3 regions of the Shewanella glacialimarina genome follow, and region 2 is predicted to be linked to each of the others. Evidence: predicted binding sites of a transcription regulator. Region 2 holds the regulator's gene; each other region holds the start of a gene.
The links. Region 2 encodes MetJ, which represses methionine synthesis genes. Its sites were predicted from a motif close to TAGACGTCTAGACGTCTA; they were not measured.

Region 1: msrA (peptide-methionine (S)-S-oxide reductase MsrA) is a predicted target of MetJ. The motif match lies at 4,399-4,416, and genes of this name have one in related genera.
Region 3: serA (phosphoglycerate dehydrogenase) is a predicted target of MetJ. The motif match lies at 1,966-1,983, and genes of this name have one in related genera.

The regions. Positions count from the first base shown of each region.
Region 1 covers NZ_CP041216.1:2,356,772-2,364,901, forward strand. The annotation lists gene FJ709_RS19720 (dihydrolipoyllysine-residue acetyltransferase) at 1-859, opposite strand, end outside; gene FJ709_RS10245 (alpha-ketoacid dehydrogenase subunit beta) at 868-1,845, opposite strand; gene FJ709_RS10250 (thiamine pyrophosphate-dependent dehydrogenase E1 component subunit alpha) at 1,849-3,027, opposite strand; gene astE (succinylglutamate desuccinylase) at 3,194-4,237, opposite strand; gene msrA (peptide-methionine (S)-S-oxide reductase MsrA) at 4,441-4,920, shown strand; gene trxB (thioredoxin-disulfide reductase) at 5,123-6,076, shown strand; gene FJ709_RS10270 (GNAT family N-acetyltransferase) at 6,210-6,839, opposite strand; gene FJ709_RS10275 (efflux RND transporter periplasmic adaptor subunit) at 7,019-8,130, shown strand, end outside.
Region 2 covers NZ_CP041216.1:593,996-602,125, forward strand. The annotation lists gene FJ709_RS02375 (patatin-like phospholipase family protein) at 1-28, shown strand, start outside; gene FJ709_RS02380 (LON peptidase substrate-binding domain-containing protein) at 196-774, shown strand; gene FJ709_RS02385 (pseudouridine synthase) at 818-1,759, shown strand; gene FJ709_RS02390 (EAL domain-containing protein) at 1,835-3,328, shown strand; gene FJ709_RS02395 (sulfite exporter TauE/SafE family protein) at 3,473-4,204, opposite strand; gene metJ (met regulon transcriptional regulator MetJ) at 4,378-4,692, opposite strand; gene metB (cystathionine gamma-synthase) at 4,900-6,072, shown strand; gene FJ709_RS02410 (bifunctional aspartate kinase/homoserine dehydrogenase II) at 6,094-8,130, shown strand, end outside.
Region 3 covers NZ_CP041216.1:3,881,792-3,889,921, forward strand. The annotation lists gene FJ709_RS16930 (autotransporter outer membrane beta-barrel domain-containing protein) at 1-142, shown strand, start outside; gene FJ709_RS16935 (helix-turn-helix transcriptional regulator) at 350-1,018, opposite strand; gene FJ709_RS16940 (DUF2238 domain-containing protein) at 1,303-1,896, opposite strand; gene serA (phosphoglycerate dehydrogenase) at 2,194-3,423, shown strand; gene ygfZ (tRNA-modifying protein YgfZ) at 3,566-4,531, shown strand; gene FJ709_RS16955 (S9 family peptidase) at 4,859-7,186, opposite strand; gene FJ709_RS16960 (class 1 fructose-bisphosphatase) at 7,379-8,130, shown strand, end outside.

The DNA.
Region 1 (8,130 bases), 1.8 Mb from region 2:
TTGTCAAAGCGTTAACCGTTGACACTGGCGCAGAGTTAACAACTCCGCCTTGCTGATGACGTTCTATATCTTCTTTGTATACACGACCATGCTTACCTGAACCTGACACATCGGCAATGTTAATGTCTAAACTGCGCGCTAAACGGCGAACGGCTGGGCTAGCTAGCGCTTTACCTTGAGTAACAGGTTCCGTAGACGAACTGTGGTTTGAACTTGCTGCGTGCTGAGTATCTTGTTGGACAACTTCAGCTGTCGCAGCAGTATTAACAAATTCACTTTCAACTTCAATGGCAAATAAAGGTGAATGCACTTTAGCTAACTGACCTTTACGGTAATAATGCTTCACAATTTTACCGGCTTTCATTGCTGGTATTTGTACTAGCGCTTTATCTGTCATCACATCAGCAATGGGTTGATCTTCAACAACCATTTCACCTTCTGCAACTAACCAATCAACTAATTCACACTCAACAATGCCTTCACCAATATCGGGTAATAGAAAGTCTTCAATTGTTGTGCTTGATACATTTGCACCACTGACATTAACGGTTGAAGTATCAGCAGTTGCCGTCACAGTTTGTGACGCAGGGATAGTTTCAGCAGAGTCTGCATCTGAATCATCAGCTAATCTGACTGAATATAAAGGTGCGTGTACTATCGCTATCTCGCCTTTGGCATAGTACAGCTTAGTGATCACCCCAGCGTTAGGAGCCGGTATTTGCACTAACGCTTTGTCAGTCATCACATCAGCTATCGGTTGGTCTTCTTCTACTGTGTCACCTTCGGCAACTAACCAATCCACCAACTCGCATTCAACAACGCCTTCACCAATGTCGGGTAAAATAAAATCTTTAATCATGCCCACTCCTAAAATGCCATTGTGGTTTTGATGGCTTCAAATGTTTTCAGCTCATCTGGCATATATTCTTTTTCATGAATAAGTGGATAAGGTGTATCTAAACCACAGACTCGATTGATCGGAGACTCTAAATGTAAGAAACATTCCTGTTGAATCGTCGCCGCGATTTCACCCGCAAAACCACCTGTCAATGGTGCTTCATGGTTTATGACTAAGCGGCCTGTTTTCTTAACCGACTTAGCCACAGTATCGATATCCCACGGTGCTAAGGTACGTAAATCGATAATTTCGCATGAAATACCTTCTTTAGCCGCCATAGCACAGGCTTTCTCAACGATTTCAACCTGAGCGCCCCAGGCTAAAACAGTCACATCTGTGCCCTGTTTAACCACGTCAGCTTTACCAAGTTCGATAATGTAATCGCCTTCAGGCACTTCCCCAACGGATGCGCGATATAAACGCTTTGGCTCGAAGAAAATCACTGGATTTGGATCGCGGATTGAGGCTAACAATAATCCTTTAGCTTGCTCAGGATTACGCGGTATAACCACTTTTAATCCCGGAGTTTGGGTAAAGTACGCTTCTGGAGACTGGGAGTGATAATGACCACCAGCAATACCACCACCATAAGGGGTGCGGAAGGTTAATCCACCCACATTAAACTCATTACCACTGCGATAACGGAATTTAGCCGTTTCATTGACGATTTGATCGAACGCTGGAAAAATATAATCTGCAAACTGGATCTCAGCTACCGCGGTCATGCCGTGTGCAGCTAAACCGTTAGCAAAACCCGCAATACCTTGTTCGGTTAGTGGTGTATTAAAGCAGCGATCACGACCAAACTGCTCTTGTAATCCAGAAGTTGCTCGAAAAACACCACCGAAGTGGCCAACATCTTCCCCAAAAACTACCATGCGCTCATCGGCTTTCATGGCAATTGATAACGCCTCATTGATGGCGTGTAACATATTCATTTGAGCCACGGCTTATAGTCTCCCTGCACTTTTTGGATAGGCTTTAGGATATTTGTTGATGTGTTCTTTCAACTCTTTAAGCTGCTTTTTCAGCACTGCAGTTGGTTGATCTAACACATCTTCAATAATTTCATCTAATCGAGGTACAGGTATCTTCTCGGCGACTTTCACCGCAGCAAGCACTTCTTCACGGTATTTCTCGTGGGCTTTACTGTCATCAGCTTCGTTAATCCAACCTTTATTGATTAACCATAGCTTGAAGCGTTTTACCGGGTCATGTTGTTGCCATTTTGCTTCTTCATCTTTAGAGCGATATCCCGATGGATCATCTGATGATGAATGCGCACCAAGACGATACGTCATGGCTTCAATTAATACTGGTGCATTGTGCTCTAATGCATAAGCACGCGCTTGCTGTGTTGCAGCCAGTACAGCCAACATATCATTCCCATCAACACGAATAGTATGCATGCCATAACCTACACCGCGACTGGCAATACCGTTACCCGCGAATTGCTCTTCTGTTGGGGTTGAAATAGCATAGCCATTGTTACGGCAGAAAAAGATGACTGGGGCTTTTAACACCGCGGCCATATTTAAGCCTGCATGGAAGTCACCTTCTGATGCTGCACCTTCGCCAAAATAACAAATAGTGACATTACGCTCGCCTTTTAGCTTTTGCGCATATGCAACGCCAGTAGCTTGCGGTATTTGAGTGGCTAAAGGAGATGAAATAGTATGGTAATTAAGCGCTTTACTACCATAGTGGATTGGCATTTGACGGCCTTTACCCAAATCTTTTTCATTACTGAACATCTGATTCATAAATTGTTCAGTGGTAAAACCACGATAACGCAGTGCAGCATGCTCACGGTACTGAGCTAAAATCACATCACCTTGGTCTAACGCAGCAACACTACCAATAATGGCCGCCTCTTCACCGGTACAGGTCATATAAAAGCTAATACGCCCCTGGCGCTGTGCACCTAACATACGTTCATCTAAAACTCGGGTAAATATGCAAGTGTCATAGATTTTCGCCGCTAAATCTTGATCGATAACGGGTAACACTGCGTTTTCGTAAGTGTTGCCATCTGCCTGTAAAACACGCAAAATGGGAATGTGCAATGACGCCTTGTCGAGAAAGCTGACACGATGCACTGTTTCGTTGCTCAGTGGTGCGTTGCTCATAATGTGCTCTTGTTCTTGTGAGATGCTACCTCAAGAGTAGCAGTCTAATTATAGTTTGCCGACAAACATTACGTTAACGTAAACTTCCATACAATAGTTTAGCCAGGCCATTAATGAATTCTTAGTCTGTTAAATTGTATAATTTGCTTTACGCTAACTCAGTAGCCTACTGTACATCTTCATTTGGTGCAGGTACTAGGCACAATACGGTTCGTTGACCTATAGGTACTTTAGCATTAGGAAACACTATCGCCTCGACTTCTTGTTGCACTTTTATCTCAGTGCCGGCCTCTGTTGCAAGGGTTTCACCTTGGTTAAATTGACTAAAATTGGGTGCATCATTAGCAAAGCTGAAAGCAAAATCGTCAGCACTTTTATTAATTGAACGCGATACTTTGTATAAATTCAATGATGCTGAATTATAGTCTGGCAACTTGACCACATCTTGGGTAATTAACGCCGTTAACATTTTGTGGGTATCTTCAAAACGAGTCATATCGTTTTCGCCAAATGGCATGACTTTACCCAACTCAACCGTAAACGCATCGGCCTTGAAGTGCTCAGAAGAGTAATAGCTGAATGTGGTTGTGGGCTCATGGTGAAACAATATGGTGTCGACGCCACATGCAGCCAAAAACATCATTTGCTCACCACTAAATGCTCGACCTGGGCGGTATGGATAAATAGCAAATTTTTCATGTTTTGATGGGCGTATCGCTGTATGCAAATCGTAATGAATACGCTGACTACCTGATACGCCATTATTGAAAAAGTCGGCCACATACTTTTCTAAAGCTTTGGCACGAATACGCTCAGCATTAACTAACCCCTGTCCTTTTGAATGGGCACCGCTAAATAAACGGTTCATATTCTCTTCTAGAAAACGGGTTTTATTAAGTATTGACGAAGGATTGCCAATTAAAAACAATAGTCGATGTTGAGTAATAATAGTTTCACTCAATAACGACTTAATCAGTTGATTACAAATCTCAATCGGTGCGGTTTCATTACCATGCACAGCACACGACAGTACAATATCTTTTTTAGCAGTGGCAGTTGCAGTTAACGGGGTAAATACAATCACACCGGTATCAAGGATATCAACCTGAGTGTGGTCCCCTAAATGAAAATGGTACTGCTGTGGTAGTGAAAGCGGGCTTGCTAAAGTAAAAGCTAGAAAATCTCTGGTATCCATAAGCGGTAAAGTCAATTTAAGCTCCTTGTTGTTTTTATTATGCAAATCTGGACAGTTTGCTTGTATTTCCTACGTCTAATTCTACCACAAGCCAAACAAAATGAAATTGATCGCCACTAAACTGCAGTTAAAGACGAATCAATGCTTGCAATAATGGTTAAACTTGAACACAATTATAGCCATCTAGACTTCTATTAAAACTTTTGTAAGGGTGTGTCATGGCGTTAGCAACTTTTGGTGCGGGTTGTTTTTGGGGTGTTGAATACTTTTTTCGTGAAATTAACGGCGTAAGTAATGCTACCTGTGGGTATATGGGCGGAAAAGATACTGCAACAACCTATAAAGAAGTTAAAACTGGCTCAACCGGTCATGCTGAAGTCGTTCAAGTTGAATTCGATCCTGCTGTGGTGAGCTATGATGATTTGTTAACTGTTTTTTGGCAAAATCACAACCCGACACAACTGAATATGCAAGGTGGTGATATCGGTAACCAATATCGCAGTACTATTTTCTTCCATGATAAGCAGCAAAAAGCTGAGGCTGAAGCGTCTAAGTTGGCCTTTGCACGTAGTGGCCGTTGGGGACAACGCCATATAGTAACTGAAATAGTGCCTTTACAAACTTTTCATATCGCTGAAGATTATCATCAAAATTATTTAGAAAAAAATAATCTGCCTTCGTGTCATATCGCATATTAATGACCTGACAATATCAAGGTGTCTGTTGATTAATACATCACTGACACCATTTATTGACAGATTAGATTGCCTCAATCGATTATCAATCATAACCGCACCCTTTACCCGCTTTGCTAAATTCCCTACAATCCTGCCTAATTGCATTTTTATTGATTGCACTTTTTTTATTGCGCAATGTATCGTATCTAATCGGAGAATTAACATGAGTGAAGCTCGTCATAGTAACCTATTGATTTTAGGTTCAGGCCCAGCGGGTTATACCGCTGCAGTATATGCAGCGCGTGCCAACCTAAAACCTGTCATGATCACAGGTATGCAACAAGGTGGTCAATTAACCACGACAACTGAAGTTGAAAACTGGCCAGGCGATGCTGATGACTTAACCGGTCCTGCACTAATGGAACGTATGCAAAAGCATGCTGAAAAGTTTGATACTGAAATTCTTTTCGATCACATCAACGAAGTGACTTTAACTGAACGTCCATTTCGCTTGAAAGGCGACAATGGCGAATACACCTGTGACGCATTAATTATTGCCACCGGTGCATCAGCTAAATATCTAGGCTTACCATCAGAAGAAGCCTTTATGGGCCGTGGCGTATCAGCTTGTGCTACCTGTGACGGTTTTTTCTATCGCAACCAGAAAGTTGCTGTAGTAGGTGGTGGTAATACTGCGGTTGAAGAAGCGCTGTATTTAAGTAATATCGCCTCAGAAGTTCACCTTATTCACCGTCGTGACAGCTTCCGCTCTGAAAAAATCTTAATTAATCGTTTAATGGATAAAGTGGCTAACGGCAATATCATTCTCCACTTAGATGAAACTCTAGAAGAAGTGGTTGGTGACAACATGGGTGTAACCGGCCTGAAGAAAAAAAGTACCAAAGACGGTTCAATCACTGACTTAGAAGTCGCTGGCGTATTTATTGCCATTGGTCATAGTCCTAATACTGGTATTTTTGCCGGTCAATTAGAAATGAATCACGGTTACTTACAAGTGAACAGTGGTTTACAGGGTAATGCGACCCAAACCAGTATTGAAGGTATTTATGCCTGTGGTGATGTGATGGACCAACATTATCGTCAAGCTATTACTTCTGCTGGTACAGGCTGTATGGCTGCATTAGATGCAGAACGCTACCTAGACGCACTTAAGTAATCATTTCTGTTCGCTTTGATCCTTGGATTAAAGGGCACAATTAAAAATGCCAATCGCAAGATTGGCATTTTTGTATGTAGACCCTTGTCAGCGAGGATAATAATCTTACGTTCGCTGAGGTACTACATCACGGCTATTTGTTAAGCGAAAGACGATAAAAAACCACTTGCTGATTGTCAGGAACATCAGGATGAGCTTGTTTTTTAACAAAGGTCATGCCCAACTTTTTCATAATATTAATTGAGCCAGTATTATCTTCATCGGCTATCGCACTCAATGAAGTGACTTCGGTATGATTAGTAACTAGATCAGCAACTGCCTTGGCCGCCTCAGTGGCGATGCCCTTTCCCCAGGTAGATTGCTTAAAACGCCAGCCGAGCTCAATGTCATGTAAATGAGGATTATCAGTAAAAAAGAACATCGGCCTCACTAAAATCCAACCTAAAAACTGCCCAGCCCGCTCTTCTGTAACTCTGTTGCTCTCAGTAGTAACAAATGCGGCTTTAGCAATAACCTTCCATAAACCATATCCTTTTAGGGGATTATGATAGCGGCGTAGTCTGGGCATAAAGCGTTGTTCAATGTCTTCCATGGTTGTTTTACGCCCACCATTAATGTAACGCATCACGGCTTCATCTTGATCAAGCTCAAACAGTAAGTCTTGTTCATTTAAAGACATTTGTATCAAGCTCAGACGCGCAGTTTCAATAACAGTAGGTACCGATTCGGCGGTGATAGGCTGACAAGCGTGATCATTTTCCATTAATATCTCGTATTTATTCGCTTATTGACACACAAGTTTACACATTGAAATAACACACAAACAACATATAGATTAATATAACCTTAAATATGCTTGGAAACGAAACTGCAACCAGGCTAAAAAGATAAAACTGACAACAATCATTACATAAAAATAATCAGATAAATTGAGGAAGAGTCGTGGCGACAAAAAAACAGATTATATTACCCATAGTTGTCTTAGGACTGGGTATTGGCGCATTAGCAGGGATTTCAGCTTTAAAAAAGCCGCCTGAAGAAAAACCTGCACTGGATACCACTCCTTTGGTTTCAGTCGAAGAGATCCAATTTCAGCCAATGATGTTTAACGTATCGTCATATGGTGTAGTTAATCCGAAATATAATACCAATTTAGTGTCACAGGTAATGGGTGAAATAACCTATTTATCTGATTCATTTGTCAAAGGTGGATTTGTTAAAGCTGGCGATATTTTAGCTAAAATTGATGCCAGTGACTATGAAGCCGATTTATTAGATGCTCAGGCCAGTATTGCTTCGGCAAAAGCAGCCTTGGTACAAGAACGCGCTAACGTAAAAGTGGCTGAAACAGAATGGGCTCAAATTAGTAACGGAACGCCTACTGATTTAAGTCTACGTAAACCGCAATTAGCACAAGAAATAGCAAAATTAAAAAGTGCAGAAGCGGGCTTACATCGCGCACAACGAAATCTTGAACGAACGGTTATCCGCGCTCCATATGATTCATTAGTCTCTAGCCGAGAAGTGGGTTTAGGCTCTTATGTTAGCAAGGGCACACCTGTCGGGGCACTATTAAGTACTGACATTGCAGAAGTCCGCTTACCGCTAGCAGATAAAGAAATTCAATACCTTGAAGCCAAAGGCGTTAATGCCACTGTTGAACTAGTTGGTAACTTTGCCGGCAGTAAACAAGAATGGATCGGTAAAATCGTTCGCAGCGAAGGCGTTGTAGACAGTAAAAGCCGTATGACCTACTTAGTCGCTGAAATTGTTGATCCCTATGGATTAAAAGCCGACAAGCGCGAATTACGATATGGCACTTATGTTACCGCCAATATTAGCGGTGCAAGCGCTGGAGAAGTTACCATTGTTCCTCGTCACCTGATTGTTAACGGTCAAGTTGCTATTATGGACGATGAAAAATTATTACGTTACATAGATGTCACCATGCTGCGTCAAGAAGGCTCTAAAGTAGTTATTTCTGATGGTCTTGAAAATGGCATGAAACTGATTACCTCAGCATTAGATTATCCTATTGAAGGCATGAAGCTAGC
Region 2 (8,130 bases):
TGTGATGGATCATCTTGAGGCTTGGTAAGGTTACGATACTAGATAAGCATTACATTAAATATCATGTCGTTAATTAGCATTAATTTATCTTAGTTCACTGTTGGTTTTTTAACCTTTGACTACACTGGTATAGAGCGATATCTGATCGATACTCGCTTTTTACGGTGCTTCACCTTTATGGTGTTGGAGGAGAAAATGCAAACACGTGAAATGGCTTTACTCATACAAGATGCGGTATTACTGCCTAATGGCCGACTCGAGTTTAGGGTGGCTTTTCCTGCTGAATTGGCGCTGGTGGCATCAGTACTTAAAGGTGAATACGGTTTGGCGATGGCAGCGCAAAAGGCAAAAAGTGAATTGCCCTGTTATCGCAGTATTACCGAATGTGAAATTATCGACTTTCATCAACTAGAAGATAAGTCGCTAAGTATTGTGTTAGAAGGTAAGCAGCGCTTAAGAGTATTATCGGCGGCTAAACAACGCAATGGCGTATGGATCGCACGCACACTGCCTTGTCAGAATTGGCGCCATGAGCCAATAGCAGGCAAGTTTGAAATTATTAGCGCTGCGCTTGAACAATTTTATGAAGTTAATCCAGATTTACTTGGTTTGTATTCACAAATTCATTTAGAAGATGCCACTTGGGTCAGTCAGCGTTGGCTGGAGGTTTTACCTATGTATAGTCGTGATAAATTACGTTTGGTAGAACAGCCCAATTGCCACAAAACCATGGACTTTGTCCTGCAACTACTAAAATCCCATGTTGGCGTATAACCTGATAATATAAGGGTATCTATTCGGTACCCTGATACTTTCTATGTCAATATTTACTCACGAGTTACCTTCCGCAACGGGCGCTATTGCCGCGCAGCCATCCTACGTTGTATTACCTCGCCCCAGTGCATCTAGCCCGGTTTATCCAACCGTGTTGGCTTTTTTAATTGATAAGTTTCCGCAAATATCCCCCTCGGCGTGGGATCAACGCATTAAGGAAGGTAAGGTACATTGGCAAGATGGCCAATTGATTGATCATCAAAGCGAATTTGTTGCGACCAAGCGGGTTTATTATTATCGTGAAGTCGCAGTTGAAAAAAAGGTACCTTTTACCGAACACATTCTTTATCAAGATGCCCATAAAATCATTGTCTATAAACCGCATTTTTTACCGGTTACCCCTGGTGGTAATTACGTTAATGAATGCTTAGTACACCGTTTACGCATTCGTACTGGAATAGAGACTATTGCCCCAGCTCATCGGCTTGATAAAGACACTGCGGGGGTGATGTTAATGACAGTAAATCCCGAGACTCGGCATGCTTATCATCAACTTTTTCTCGATGGTAAGATTAAAAAAACCTATCAAGCAGTGGCCGAATTACCGCAAGATTTCGCATTAAATCAGGCGATGTTGCCACACCATTGGACCATTAATAATCGGCTAGAACGTGGAACACCTAGTTTTACCATGCAGATTGTTGACGGAGCCAGTAATAGTCATTCTGAGATTAAATTGCTCAAAATTAACAATAATCTAGGGCTTTTTGAACTTGAACCCGTTACCGGTAAAACCCACCAATTACGGGTACACATGCAGAGTTTAGGCATGCCTTTATTACATGACCGTTTTTATCCTACACTGCAGGCTAAAGGCGAAGATGATTTTGACAAACCATTACAGCTATTAGCGCAGCGTTTGCAGTTTGTTGATCCAATTACCAATGAAGTTAATGATTGGTGCTGTGAAGGACTCACTATGTGATTAATAGCTTATTATCATTATATTAGGTGTCATTATGAGCTATATTTATCTTATATGTTTAGTGAAGGAAGTGCCATGCAGCGGATTAAAAGTGGGTTAGTATTTATTGCGGTTTTTATTTTATGCTTAATTAGCTTAAAAGGGCTTGATCATTTTCTGGCGCAGCAGATCATTGCCCGTGATGCAAAGATTCTTACTGAAAAATTTGAAGATGTAATCCGAGCTAGCGCTCTTGAAATGAATAAGTTACCACCCATTTCAAAAAAAGACTTTAATTGTACCCCAGATACTACTGAATATTTAAGAAATGCTGTTTATGATGCGGTGTTTATTCGGTGGGTTGGTGTGACTAAAGGGGGTAAAATTTTTTGTGAATCTAATAGCGTCATTAGAGATATTCACAAAATAAAAACTCACCGAATAAGTGAAAGTTTTAGTTTAGGTGTAGTTGAGATTGCTAACCGGGAACATCATGAATTAATTTTAGTCAGACATTTTGAAGATGTTAACTATACAGCCAGTATTATTCCCCTCAAACCAAGTTACTTTGTCCCCTTAGAATGCAAAGACTGCTTAGAGTATTCAATTGGTTTCGAATCCGTTCCATTTTTGACATTTGGCTTTGATGCATTTGAAGGTGAGCCATTTGTTAGCAAGAAAGTTGAGTTAACATCGCCTTATTTTGTTGCTACGTTCGAATTGTCTGGTGATTTTGAATTCTATAAACAATACAGCACCATTTCATGGTTGTTTATTGTGATGTTTGCATTGTCATTTTCTGTTTGGTTAACTTACTTGATCCATCGTTGGCAAAAGAAGTCAGTGTCAATGCGCTCACAAATATTGAGTGGGATTAAGCATCATGAATTTATTCCTTTTTACCAGCCAGTTGTTGATTCGCGTACGCAAAAAGTTATTGGTTGTGAAGTGTTAATGCGATGGCAACGCCAAGATGGTTCTTTGATGCCTCCAAATCAGTTTATTCCTTATGCTGAAGCTAAAGGACTCATTATCGATATGACAAAAGGCATGCTTGAACATGTTTTCAATGATATTAAAAAATTAGGAGAAAAACGTGAAGCATTGTTCTTCAGTGTCAATATTGTCCCAGAGCATTTAGATAACGATGATTTATATCAGTTATTAAAGAGTGTTGTTGAATCAGAGCTGTTAAAGCAGCATCGAATTTCATTAGAGATTACTGAGCGTTTACCTATTAGCGATCTCGTGTCGGCTCGTAGAATGTTAGATAAGTTTTATGCGTTAGGTATAGATTTAAAATTAGATGATGCAGGCACCGGTTACGGTGGTTTCAGCTATGTACAAAACTTAGGAATTAGCACCCTAAAAATTGACAAAATGTTTGTTGATACGATAGGTAATAAAGACAACTTCAATGCTAAAACGATTGAAGCGATTATTTCATTTGCGAAAACATCAGGTTTAAGCATGATTGCAGAGGGTGTTGAAGACAGTCAACAAGTCGCATATCTCAGTCAGCATGGTGTGTATCTCATTCAGGGTTATGTTTACTCTAAACCACTACCAGCCAAACAGTTTTTTAACTAACAGCGCTTACATTTTTAATCATTAAATACCTTATTTAATTGAATAAGGTATTTTTGTTTTACTTCTCGTTTAATTATATGAAGGAAAAGTATGATTAAACGGTATGCTATAAAATAAGATTTCAGGTCATTTTCATGGATGAAATTATAAACTACCTAATGACTTTATCGTTAACAGCAATGCACTCAGCGTACACAAAATTAACGTTGCTTTGCGGGTTTTATCTTTATCGACTCGCCCAACAATTCGTCCTGCAATGATGTACCCTGCAATGACGGATGGTAGCAGTAACAAGGATAACCAAAGGTGTTTTACTTCAACCAAACCGACTATAGCTAAAATAGCGAGTGCGATCATCGAGCTGAAGATAAAAAAGGCTGATAGTGCCGCTCTAAATTGGCTGGCATCTTTACCCGATAACAAAATGGCCATAGGGGGACCGCCAATGGCGGCAATGTTGCCAAAAATACCTGAAACAGTACCGGCAATAAATAACGTTATCCGATTCACAGGTGCGGACAGTTTAAAAACACTCAATAAAACGGCTGTAAATACAATGCCCGCAATTGCGAGGCCTAATATTGGTTGAGGGGCGAGTAATAGTAAACTTGCGCCTAAAAAACCGCCTGGGATCCTACCCAGTAACGCATATTGCAACCCATTAAACTCTAAGTGGCTACGTTCTCTGAATAAGGTCATCAGTGAAATAGCAAACCCCATCACAATCACTGGCACTGGCACTAACTGAGGGTCGACAATATACAGTAAAGGGCTGGCGACTACGGCTAATCCGAAACCGATTAAGCTCTGAGTTAACGCGCCGCAAAAGATAATGACTGAGGCGAGTAATAATGTGGTGGGATCGATAAATGGCATTACTATGGCTCTAAGTTACTAGCGTGTTTCAACACAAGCATTTTTGTGTTGATTGGTATCAATCGTTTGATCGCGTCTTAAAACAAAATTCCATCAAGATAACTACCCTGACTAAGCAGGATATTCATCTTGATGGAATGAATAGCGGGTGTGAAATACTTAAAAGTGATTAATTACTCTAAGTCTTCCCATTCAATACCCATTTGGTCCATCAATGCTTTCGCTTCACGCGGAATACTGTCTGGCTCATCTTTTGATAAGTCATGATCATCAGGCAATGGTTGGCCAGTGTAAGCATGTAAGAAAGCTTCGCAAAGTAATTCACTATTTGTCGCGTGACGTAAATTATTTACCTGGCGACGAGTGCGCTCATCGGTCAGCACTTTCAATACTTTTAACGGAATTGAAACTGTGATTTTTTTTACTTGTTCATTCTTCTTGCCGTGTTCGGCATATGGGCTAATATAGTCGCCATTCCACTCAGTCATTAACTCACCCTTTACTTTAAATTCGGTGCAGATTTTAAACCCTTAAAGTTTCTAGTCAAATTATTGCTGTGTTTTAGTGCACATTGCAAATAGATTTCTTTATGTTTAGACGTCTAAACGTCTATTTTTGTTGACCTGAGCGGTTCTGTTAGGTAAATTTAGCCATCTAGACATCTCTTTGTGTGTTCGTAATGTTAGGAATCAATCATGACCAAGTCTTGTAAACAACATAGCAATGCTACTGTCGCTGTCCGTCAGGGTATTGAAAGTGACACACAACATGGTGCAGTTGTTCCACCCATTTATTTATCGACCAATTATTCTTTTGATGGCCACAAAAATCCACGTGAATTTGATTATAGCCGTTCAGGCAACCCAACACGTTGTATTTTAGGCGAAGCCTTAGCCAAATTAGAGCAAGGGGCAACCGGGGTGATAACCTGTACCGGTATGGCTGCAATTACCTTAGTGACTCATTTATTAGGGCCAGACGATTTACTGATTGTGCCACATGATTGCTACGGTGGTAGTTATCGCTTATTTACTAATTTAGCCAAAAAAGGTCAGTTTAAATTGGCTGTGGTTGATCAAACTAACGCGGCAGCATTAGCTGAGGCCATCGCTAAAAAACCTAAAATGGTGTGGTTAGAAACGCCGTCTAATCCTTTGCTTCGGGTGGCGGATATTGCAGAAATAGCCAAAGCCGCTAAGCAAGTCGGTGCATTAGTTACCGTGGACAACACCTTTTTATCGCCAATATTGCAACAGCCACTTAATTTAGGGGCTGACATTGTTATTCATTCGACCACTAAATACATCAATGGACACAGTGATGTGGTTGGTGGCGCGGTTGTGGCGAAAGACCCTGAAATCGGCGAGTTATTGCATTGGTGGTCAAATACTTTAGGGTTAACGGGATCAGCGTTTGACAGTTACCTGACTCTGCGTGGTATTCGTACTTTAGCGGTGCGAATTCGTGAGCATCAAGCCAATGCAAAACAGATTGTTGATGTGCTATGTCAAAGCCCTGTGGTCGCAAAGGTGTATTATCCAGGATTAACAGATCATCCTGGACATGATATTGCGAAAAAGCAGCAAAAAGGCTTTGGCGCTATGCTCAGTTTTGAGCTAAAAGGTGGCGAAGCAGAGGTTGTCGCCTTTTTAGATGCGTTAACCTTGTTCAGTGTTGCTGAAAGTTTAGGCGGAGTGGAAAGTTTAATAGCCGTTCCTGCGACTATGACCCATAGAGCAATGGACGCCCAAGCCCGTTTTGAGGCTGGCGTTAAAGATACATTATTGAGACTATCTGTAGGTATTGAAGATAGTGAAGATTTAGTGGCAGATATTGAAGCCGCATTAGCTGCAGTCGCAGCGCTGTAGTTGTCGTTTAAGGAGTAATACATGGCGCGTGGTCATTTACATAAATTTGGTGGTTCAAGTCTTGCAGATGCAGATTGTTATCGCCGAGTCGCCCACATTTTACTGACCCATGGTCACAGCGATGATTTAATCGTTGTTTCAGCGGCAGGTAAAAGTACCAACTTTTTATATAAGCTGCTCAATTTGCGTGAAACCGGTCAGCTATGGCAAGAAGAGCTACAAGTATTAATCGGCTATCAGCAAACCTTAATCGAACAATTATTATCTAATGAGCAAGCACGTGATTTACGTGAGCGCTTGTCGACCGACAAGTCACAATTGATTAGCTTATTATCACTTGAACAGCGCAATGAATATCAAATTAGCCATGTGGTGAGTTTTGGTGAACGTTGGTCAGCAAGATTAATGGCGGCGTTATTACGTGAGTCTGGTGTAGCGTCATCCCATGTAGACGCCTGTTCAATACTTGTCGCTGACGAAGGTGCTGTGCCTAATATTCGGGTAGAAGAGTCGCGAGCCAAAGTGCAGGCTTTATTAGCGGCTCATCCTAATGAGCGTTTAGTCATCACTGGGTTTATTTGTGCCAACAGCCAGGGTGAAACGCTATTGCTTGGGCGTAATGGTTCTGATTTTAGCGCGACATTAATTGCCAGCTTGGCTGATATTGATCGGGTAACAATTTGGACCGATGTTGAAGGGGTATTTAATGCTGACCCGAATAAAATTAATGATGCCAAACTGCTAAAAAGTATGTCTTTGGCTGAAGCCGATCGATTAGCTAGACTGGGCTCTCCAGTATTGCATTCTCGTACATTACAGCCTCTGTTCAATACCGAAGTGAGTTTAGCCGTTCGCTCAAGCTATGCCTCTCACACTGATTTTACATTGATTGCACCCCACAGTTCGTCAGCTAGTGCACCTGTGGTAACCAGTTTAAATGAAGTGGTGTTATTTAGTTTTAAAGCCGCCGCAGCTATAGAGCCTTTGTTAACATTACTGACCGAAGCGGGCTTAACCCCATTGGCTTATTGGTCATTGGCGCAACATAAGTATGAATTAGCCTTTACCTTAGAAAGGCAAAAGCAAGTGCAGTCTTTATTAGTGTCTCAAACTGCTGAGTTTAGTATTACGCAATTGCAGGCGCAGTGCGACTTGGGGCTAGTGGCTTTGGTCAGTGCCGATGCAGAATTATATCGCAAAAGCTTTGCCCGTTTGCTAAGTCGTGATGCAAAACCTGTTTATCAAGACGGCTTAAGCCTAGTGACATTAGTGCCACAGGGGCAAGTTAGCTTACTGACTCAAAAAATACATCGCCGCTGTGCTGGCCCAAGAATGCGCATAGGTGTACTACTTCTGGGTGTAGGCAATATTGGTGAGGCTTGGATAGATTTATTTAAACGTGCTCGCTTTGGGTTAAATAAAGACTTAGAAGCCACAGTCGAATTAGTCGGTTTGGTGAGTTCTAAAAAGGCCTTCGTTGATAACGCAGGGGTTAATTTAGACCACTGGCAGCAACAATATGAGCAACAAGGTACAGAATGGACCTATGACAGTTTGTTTGACCAATTAGAGCAACTGTCTTGCGATGAGATTGTAGCGCTTGATATCAGTGCCAGTGCCACCTTGACTTTACAATACCCACAATTGTTTGCTAAAGGTATTCATGTGGTTAGTGCTAATAAATTGGCGGGTTCAGGACCATTGCCTTTTTATCGTGAGCTAAAGCAGCAACTGTGTAATCGACGTTTATTTTGGCGCTATAACGCCAGTTGTGGCGCTGGGTTGCCTATTCAGCATGCGTTAAATGACTTACGTAATAGCGGTGACACTATTGAAGCGGTTGGCGGTATTTTTTCAGGTACTTTATGTTGGTTATTTGAAAACTATGATGGCAATAAACCGTTCTCTCAATTAGTGCTTGAGGCGAAAGAGCTGGGGATTACAGAACCTGATCCCCGTGATGATTTATCGGGCCGAGACATGCAACGAAAATTGCTTATTCTAGCGCGTGAAATTGGTTTAGCCATTGAGTTAGAAGACATTACCCTAAACTCATTA
Region 3 (8,130 bases), 1.2 Mb from region 2:
TGTAGAGGGTGATAACAACAGCTTCATGGTGACACAAACGGGTAATGATAACCTAGTGACAGGCTCGCAAACTGGTTTTGATAACACGATTAATGTCTCACAAACAGGTGATTTCAACAGCGCGTTAGTCATTCAAAACTAAACTATAGATATAACGTGTAATAAATCACACTAAAATGCAAAAAGGGAGCAATTATATTGCTCCCTTTTATTTACCATTACTCATTGAGTTCACTCCAATATCTCAATTAATCCTACTGACACCTAACCGACTAAATTAACTAAGCAAACTCAGTCACCCAGCAAACTCAATCAGCTACATAAACGCAAAAAGACAGGCTTAATGTCCCTAGCTTACTAACTCAAAATGGGTTTGATAAGTTTGCGCCCAGCGTAATAGTTCAACTCTGTTTCGGGATTGTGTTTTACGAAAAACAGAAGAGATATGGGCTTTTACAGTATGCTCACTAATGCATAAGCGATGGGCAATTTCTTTATTTCTAGCACCACTAGACACTAGCTGAATAATGGTCCTTTCTCGATTAGTCAGCATTTGTAACATGGCAACCGTATCTGCAGGAATTTCGTTATTATTATCAAGCTTTTGAACTAAACGTCTAAAAATTTTACTGATCAATGGTCTGTCGTACCAAAGCTCATCAGATACCATCTTACGTAAACCTGTTAACATCAAGTCCATTCGTTGATCTGAATATAGCAGTCCACGCACGCCCAGCAATAATGCAGTCTCTTGATCTAATGAGCCGCGTTCTACTTGATATAAGGCTACGGGGACATGATTAACAATACGCGATACCAATAGAGGAATACCTTTGCTATCAAGGGCCGCGCCTTTTTGAGCCACAAGATAAAAACTATTAGACTTTTTTTCGAACTCTAATTCAGCAGCATTCTTAACAATGCGTGTCTTTAAGCCTATCGATTCAGCAAGAATAGCTAAATGGCAAGGTGCCGATAATTGGTGTAAAAAAACCAATTCATATGTATTGGAACTCATCACTCTTCTCCCTGAAAAGTTTAATTTGTTCAAGTGCTCCTAAGTATTAGGTTTAACCACATCATCAATAAGCGAAAGTGCTTAATACTTGAACATCATCCTGTGTTTGATTTTATACCTAAATCTTACCTTGAAGCCAGATACAATTGCTCATAAACGCCTAGAATTAAGGTAAATGAATAAACAGAGTAATAAGGGTAGTAGAAATTAACTAGAACAAAGAGAAAGTTTGTCAGTCAAAAGTATTAATAATAGTTTTGACTGATAAATCATAATGTTTTTAACTAGGGCTTAATGGCGACATTCAGATTTTGAATTTGTCGATTATGCAAACGAGTGCACAATAATAGTCCAAAACAACCCCCTATTAATGCAAGAAACATGTCAGACTGGGTATCCCATACATAACCTTGGGTGCCTAAAAAGGCTTCTGCATTTTCACCCGTTGCGGCGGCAACCCACCATTCTATCAGTTCATAGAATGCAGAGAATGCTAATACAAAACAGACTGACAAAAACTGGCACCAGGCTCCCAACTGTAACACCCCATTACGCAACATGATTTCTCTGGCGATAATAACAGGCACAAAACCTTGGGCAAAATGGCCTACTTTGTCGTAATTATTGCGCTCGCTACCCATCACTTCTGCTAACCAATCAAACAAGGGTACTTCGGCATAGGTATATCTGGCTCCAACCATTAACACGATGCAATGGATTAAGATCAACCAGTAAGCCAAAGGGGTTAATTTAAAACGGTTTCGAGTAAAAAATAAAATAGGCAAAGCTATTAAAGCGGGAATAGCTTCTAACCACCAAGTGAACATATCTTTGGGATCACTCACGGACCAAAGTAGCACCGCGACATAAATTAGCATCCATATAACTTTATTCAGCAATGTAAATTCCTCTTGTTCTATATTGTTCTAAAATTAGAATATTAACTTTAGCCATCTAGCCCTCCACAACTGGCCAAAAAAGTGCTACTTTGGCTAGGCGCTGGAAGTCGCAAATTATTCCTAAAGTAGAATTGACCTTATTGGCCGTTTCTAAGGTTGGTAACTTGACGTCGCTTGGGAACAGATATCAAGCATAAACTAATTGATATTATAAGCATAAGTACTAATTTAACTAGGTACTAAATCAGCAATTATACATTAGAGGGTACCCATATCATGGCGAAACATTCGCTTGACAAGGATAAGATCAAAATCCTGCTGTTGGAGGGCGTCCACCAAAGTGCGGTAGATGTACTAGAAAGAGCAGGCTATACCAACATTGAATATCACAAAGCCTCGCTAGGCGAAAGTGAGTTATTGGAGTCCATAAAGGATGCTCATTTCGTTGGTTTACGCTCGCGCACTCAATTAACTGCTGAAGTACTTAGCCATGCAGAGAAGCTGGTTGCGATCGGCTGTTTTTGTATTGGAACCAACCAAGTTGATCTTGCCGCGGCAGAAAAACTCGGTGTGCCTGTTTTCAACGCGCCATTCTCTAATACCCGCAGTGTGGCTGAATTAGTCATTGGTGAAATCATCATGCTAATGCGCGGCATTCCACAACGTAACGCTCAATGTCACCGCGGCGGCTGGCTAAAAAGTGCCAACGGCAGCGTTGAAGTGAGAGGAAAAACCCTGGGTGTCATTGGTTACGGCCATATTGGTACTCAGTTAGGCATTTTGGCTGAAACCTTAGGCATGCGAGTCATTTTCTTTGATATTGAAGATAAATTACCGCTCGGCAATGCCTCACAAATTCACAGCCTAGAAACATTACTGGCCACAGCTGACGTTGTAAGCTTACATGTTCCTGAAACGCCACAAACCAAAGATATGTTTGGTGAAAAAGAATTTAGCCAAATGCGCAAAGGCAGTTTCTTCATCAATGCCTCTCGCGGCACAGTTGTTGATATAGACGCCCTTGCTCAGGCAGTTAAGTCTGAGCATATTGCAGGCGCAGCTATTGACGTTTTTCCCGTTGAGCCTAAATCAAATGATGATGAATTTGTTAGCCCACTTCGTGGCTTAGACAATGTGATACTGACACCGCATATTGGTGGTAGTACCGCTGAAGCTCAAGAAAACATCGGTATTGAAGTGGCAGGCAAGCTAGCTAAATACTCTGATAACGGTTCAACCGTATCGGCAGTTAACTTCCCTGAAGTGACTCTAGCACAGCATGCTGGCACATCTCGTCTACTGCATATTCACCATAACCGTCCTGGTGTGTTGATCAAAATTAACCAAGCATTTTCGGCTAAAGGTATCAACATTGCAGCTCAGTATCTGCAAACTACCGCTGAAATTGGTTACGTGGTAATGGAAGTCGATTCAGACCAAGCTGAAGAAGCCTTAGGTGAACTGAAACTGATTGAAGGCACAATTCGTACCCGCGTATTGTTTTAATATCGGTAGCATCAGATCACAGTAACAATAAAACGACTATTTATCATATTTAGATAGTCGTTTTTTATTGCCTTGCCCCTTTAGAGTCACCACCGATTGGGCTACACTGCTGGCATTATGTTGCTGTATTACAGGAAACCCTATGAGCCTTTCAATAAGTCAACCAGATTGGGCCCCCACCCAAGACACACCTGCAATAATGCTAGCTAACCTGAATCATTTAGGCCTTATAGAAGTAACGGGTGAGCAAGGTCGCAGCTTTATTCAGGGCCAAGTGACCACTGATATTACCTCACTTGCCGCAGACCAATGGCGCTGGGGCGCACACTGTGATGCCAAAGGTAAAATGTTAGCCAGTTTCCGCGCTTTTGTATTACAAGACAGCTTATTTATGCTGATGCCCACCAGCGCATTAGCGATTGATTTACCCCAGTTAAAAAAATATTCAGTATTTAGCAAAGCAGAGTTAGTTGATGCATCAGCTAACTGGCAATTAATCGGTATTGCAGGCAGCGATGCCAACACTTTTGTAAAACAACATTTTGCCGAAGTTAGCCCTGAAACAGCCAACGAAGTCACTATCGTTGACGGTGGTTTACTGCTTAAAGATGGCCAGCGTTTCATCGCCATGTTAAGCCCAGAAAAAGCCCAAACCATTTGTGCAAACCAAACGATATATAGCGCCGCGGCATGGCAAGCATTAGAAATCAAAGCAGGTTACCCTAATATTCCAGGCATACATGCCAACCAATACGTGCCACAAATGTGTAATGTGCAGTCAATTAATGGCATCAGCTTTACTAAAGGCTGTTATATGGGGCAAGAAACCATCGCCCGTATGAAGTATCGTGGTGGTAACAAACGCGCACTTTATATCTTATCTGGCACCAGTAGCCAAACGTTAACAGAAGAAACGGTATTAGAAATCGCCCTTGAAGGCGGCTATCGTCGTGGCGGCGCTATCATTGAGTTTGTTCAGCAAGGCGATCAAGTATTACTCACGGCTGTGTTAGCCAATGACACTGAAGCAGATGCGACTTTGCGTATTGCTGGTGATGAAGAATCTGCTTTAACGATTATGCCGTTACCTTATTCGCTAGAAGCTTAAGGTTGTTTGCTCTGAGATATTTGCAAATTGAGCAATAACAACTGAAATGGCTATCAAATCGATAGCCATTTTTATTTTGTGTAAAGTGCTTTTTATGTGGTTTTTCCACCTACAGCTCATGATAGAAAGACACAAGGTTTAAAAAAGTTAAACAAATAGACAAGCACGATAATATCCTTACTGCATTGATATTGGCTGAATAAGTTAAATTGAGGCTCAACGCTGAAACAAGCTACCCAATACAAATACTGCCAAGGTCTTAAAACGAAAAACAGCGAATGGGCCTAAACCACATTCGCTTTTATACAACATCAAATCCAAAATCCCTTACTTCAATTGGCTATCCAAAAAGGCAGCTAACGATTTATACAAATGATTACGCACTTTCTCACCACGCATTGAATGCTTAGAACCCGGGTAATCCATCATTTGAAATAACTTACCTTCGTCCTGCAAGGCTTTATAAACCCGAGTGCTGTTTTCAAATAACACGTTGTCATCCGCCATACCGTGGTACATCAACAGCCCTGACTGGTAGTTTTTCACGTAAGGTAAAACACTGCCGGCATCATAACCCTGCTTGTTAGCCTTAGGGCTGCCCATGTAACGCTCAGTGTAATGACTGTCGTATAAACGCCAGTCAGTGACTGGTGCGCCTGCAATGGCAGCCTTGAAGTAGTCAGGGGCTTTAAACTGGCTCATCAACGCCATGTAACCACCATAACTGTGACCATAAATAGCCACATTATCGCCGTCAACAAACGGCAGGCTACGTAAATAATCGACACCGACTTTTTGATCGCGTACCTCAGCATCACCCATGTTTTGATAAATCACATATTCGAATTTTGTGCCGCGATGCGCTGAACCGCGATTGTCTAATTGGAACACCGCATAACCTTGTTGCAATAAATACTGAGTAAAGTAATCCGCCTCACTCCATGCATTAACCACTAATTGGGCATGAGGCCCGCCATAAACTCGCACCACAACAGGGTATTTTTTGCTGTCATCAAATGGTATAGGTTTAAATAAACGGTATTGTAATGTTTGACCATCGTCGGCACTTAAATGACCAAATTCCGGCATCGCCCATTGACCTGCTAATGCATAAAGTGGGTGTGAAGCATTCACTTCATTTTGTTCAACCCAAGATAATTGCTTGCCGGACTCATCATGTAAACTGATTTGCGGTGGCTGCTGTAAACTGCTGAAGTAATCTAGATATACCGGCTTATTTTCAGCAAAGACACTTTGATGCATACCAGAGCGTTCACTAATACGTTCTATGCTTTGGCTGCCTTTAGCTAAGTTAACTCGATATAAGTGACGCTCAACCACGCTGTCTTTGCGACCAGAAAAATACAACCAACCTTGTTTTTCATCAACATAGTCAAGGCTATCAACCACCCACTCACCTTGCGTTAATTGGCGTATCAGTTGACCGTTTAAATCAAATAAATAAAGGTGATTAAAACCATCACGCTCTGACGCCCAAACTAAAGCTGATTGCTGTTTTAGAAAGTGCAAATCATTATGTAAATTAACCCAGGCATTACTGCGCTCTTTGACAATGGTTTTAGTCTCAGTTGGCTTGCTAATATCCACAATGCGTAAATCTAACGCTTGTTGATTACGGCTTTGCCATTGAAATGATAAATGCTGGCTGTCAGGCAACCATTTTACTCGCGGTAAATAAATGTCTGTTTCTTTACCTAAATCAATCCATTGGGTTTTGATGTCAGTGACGGATACCACACCCAGTTCAATGGTCACATTTGGCTTACCTGCATAAGGGTAACGCTGCTCGGTAAGCTTAATACCGTCGGCATAAATCTCATTGCGGGTCACAAGCTCAACACCTGACTCATCAATACGGGTAAAGGCAATATGTGATTCATCAGGTGACCACCAGTAACCTGTCATTCTGTCCATTTCTTCTTGGGCAACAAATTCTGCCATGGCATTTTTAATTGGCCCTTTACCGTCTTTGGTCAACACGGTAATTTTTTTACTCGTTAAATGAAGCACAAATAGGTTTTGATCGCGCACAAAAGACACATAATTGGCTTTAGGCGACAGACGGGCATCGGTAACAAAACCTTCCCCGGTATCAAGTACATTGACGGCGTTGCTTTTAACATCAAAAAGATACAATTGACCAGATGCAGGAATTAAAATTGACTGACTATCATCAGCCCAAAAGTACTCCATGATCCCTTGACCATAAATACGTTGACGCTCACGACGGGCTTTTTCTTCATCGGATAATTCATCCGCGGCTAATTTGTCCGCATCAATCAAACGACTGCGTACACCACTGCTGATCTCCATTTGCCATAGATCATAAAAGCTCTGGTTATCATCTCGACCAGCAAGGTATGTCACACGTTTACCGTCTGGCGATAAACTTAATCCTCTAGGACTTGAGCCCGCCAATGCTGGCGAAGCGTGGATGCGCTCTATAGTTAATGCGTTATCGCCACCCTTTAAACCAGTGAGCGGTAAAGTGGTATTAAATATAATATTGATGCTTGTTATGTATTGAGCATGATTAACTGATGTCATTTGAGTCGCCATAGATGATGTACTGGCAAATAGAAAAGGCACTGCAGAAAAAGCAGCCAAGGCTTGTTGCTTCCATGTAAGGGTCATTATTATTTTTCCTGAAAAATTTTTACACAGGCATTCTGCCTGAATTCATCTTAAAACGAAAATGCCTCATCAAGCGCTGAAATTTACGCCGTTCTAAGGTATGATCGCCGCCAATAAGATTCAAAAAATAATTAATTATAATCATCTTCAAGAATAACCGACCTTAACCTTAAACTTGTCATAGGAATAAGCATGCAAACTTTGGCACAAACCCTTACAACACAAGCAGTAAAACCCTCTCTTACTGAACTTATATTATCGTTAGCTGACACATCTAAAGCCATTAGTGGCGCTGTGCGTCATGGTGCGTTAGCCGGGATATTAGGCGCAACAGAGCAAGAAAATATTCAAGGTGAAACACAAAAGAAATTAGATGTGATCACTAATGACATGCTTAAAGATGCGTTAAAAGCTGAAGGCAATGTACGCGGATTAGCTTCAGAAGAAGAAGATTATGTGGTTGAAGTGAGTAAACAAGGCGAGTACCTAGTGTGTTTTGACCCGCTAGACGGTTCATCAAACATTGATATTAACTCACTTGTGGGCACAATTTTCTCAATATTACCTGCCCCTACGGGTGAGCTAAACGAGCAAAGTTTTTTACAAGCTGGCCGCAAGCAAGTGGCTGCCGGTTATGTGCTGTATGGTCCATCTACCATGATGGCATTAACCACAGGCCAAGGGACGCAGTTTTATACCCTAAACCCTGGCAGCGGTGAATTTTTACTGACCAATGACAATGTACAAATTACCCCTGATACCGCTGAGTTTGCGATTAATATGTCAAACCAACGTTTTTGGGAAGCGCCAATGCAAACCTATATTGCCGATTTACTATTAGGTAAAATCGGTCCACGCGAACGGTCATTCAACATGCGTTGGATTGCCGCTATGGTAGGTGATGTGCATCGCGTTCTTTGTCGTGGCGGTATTTTTACTTACCC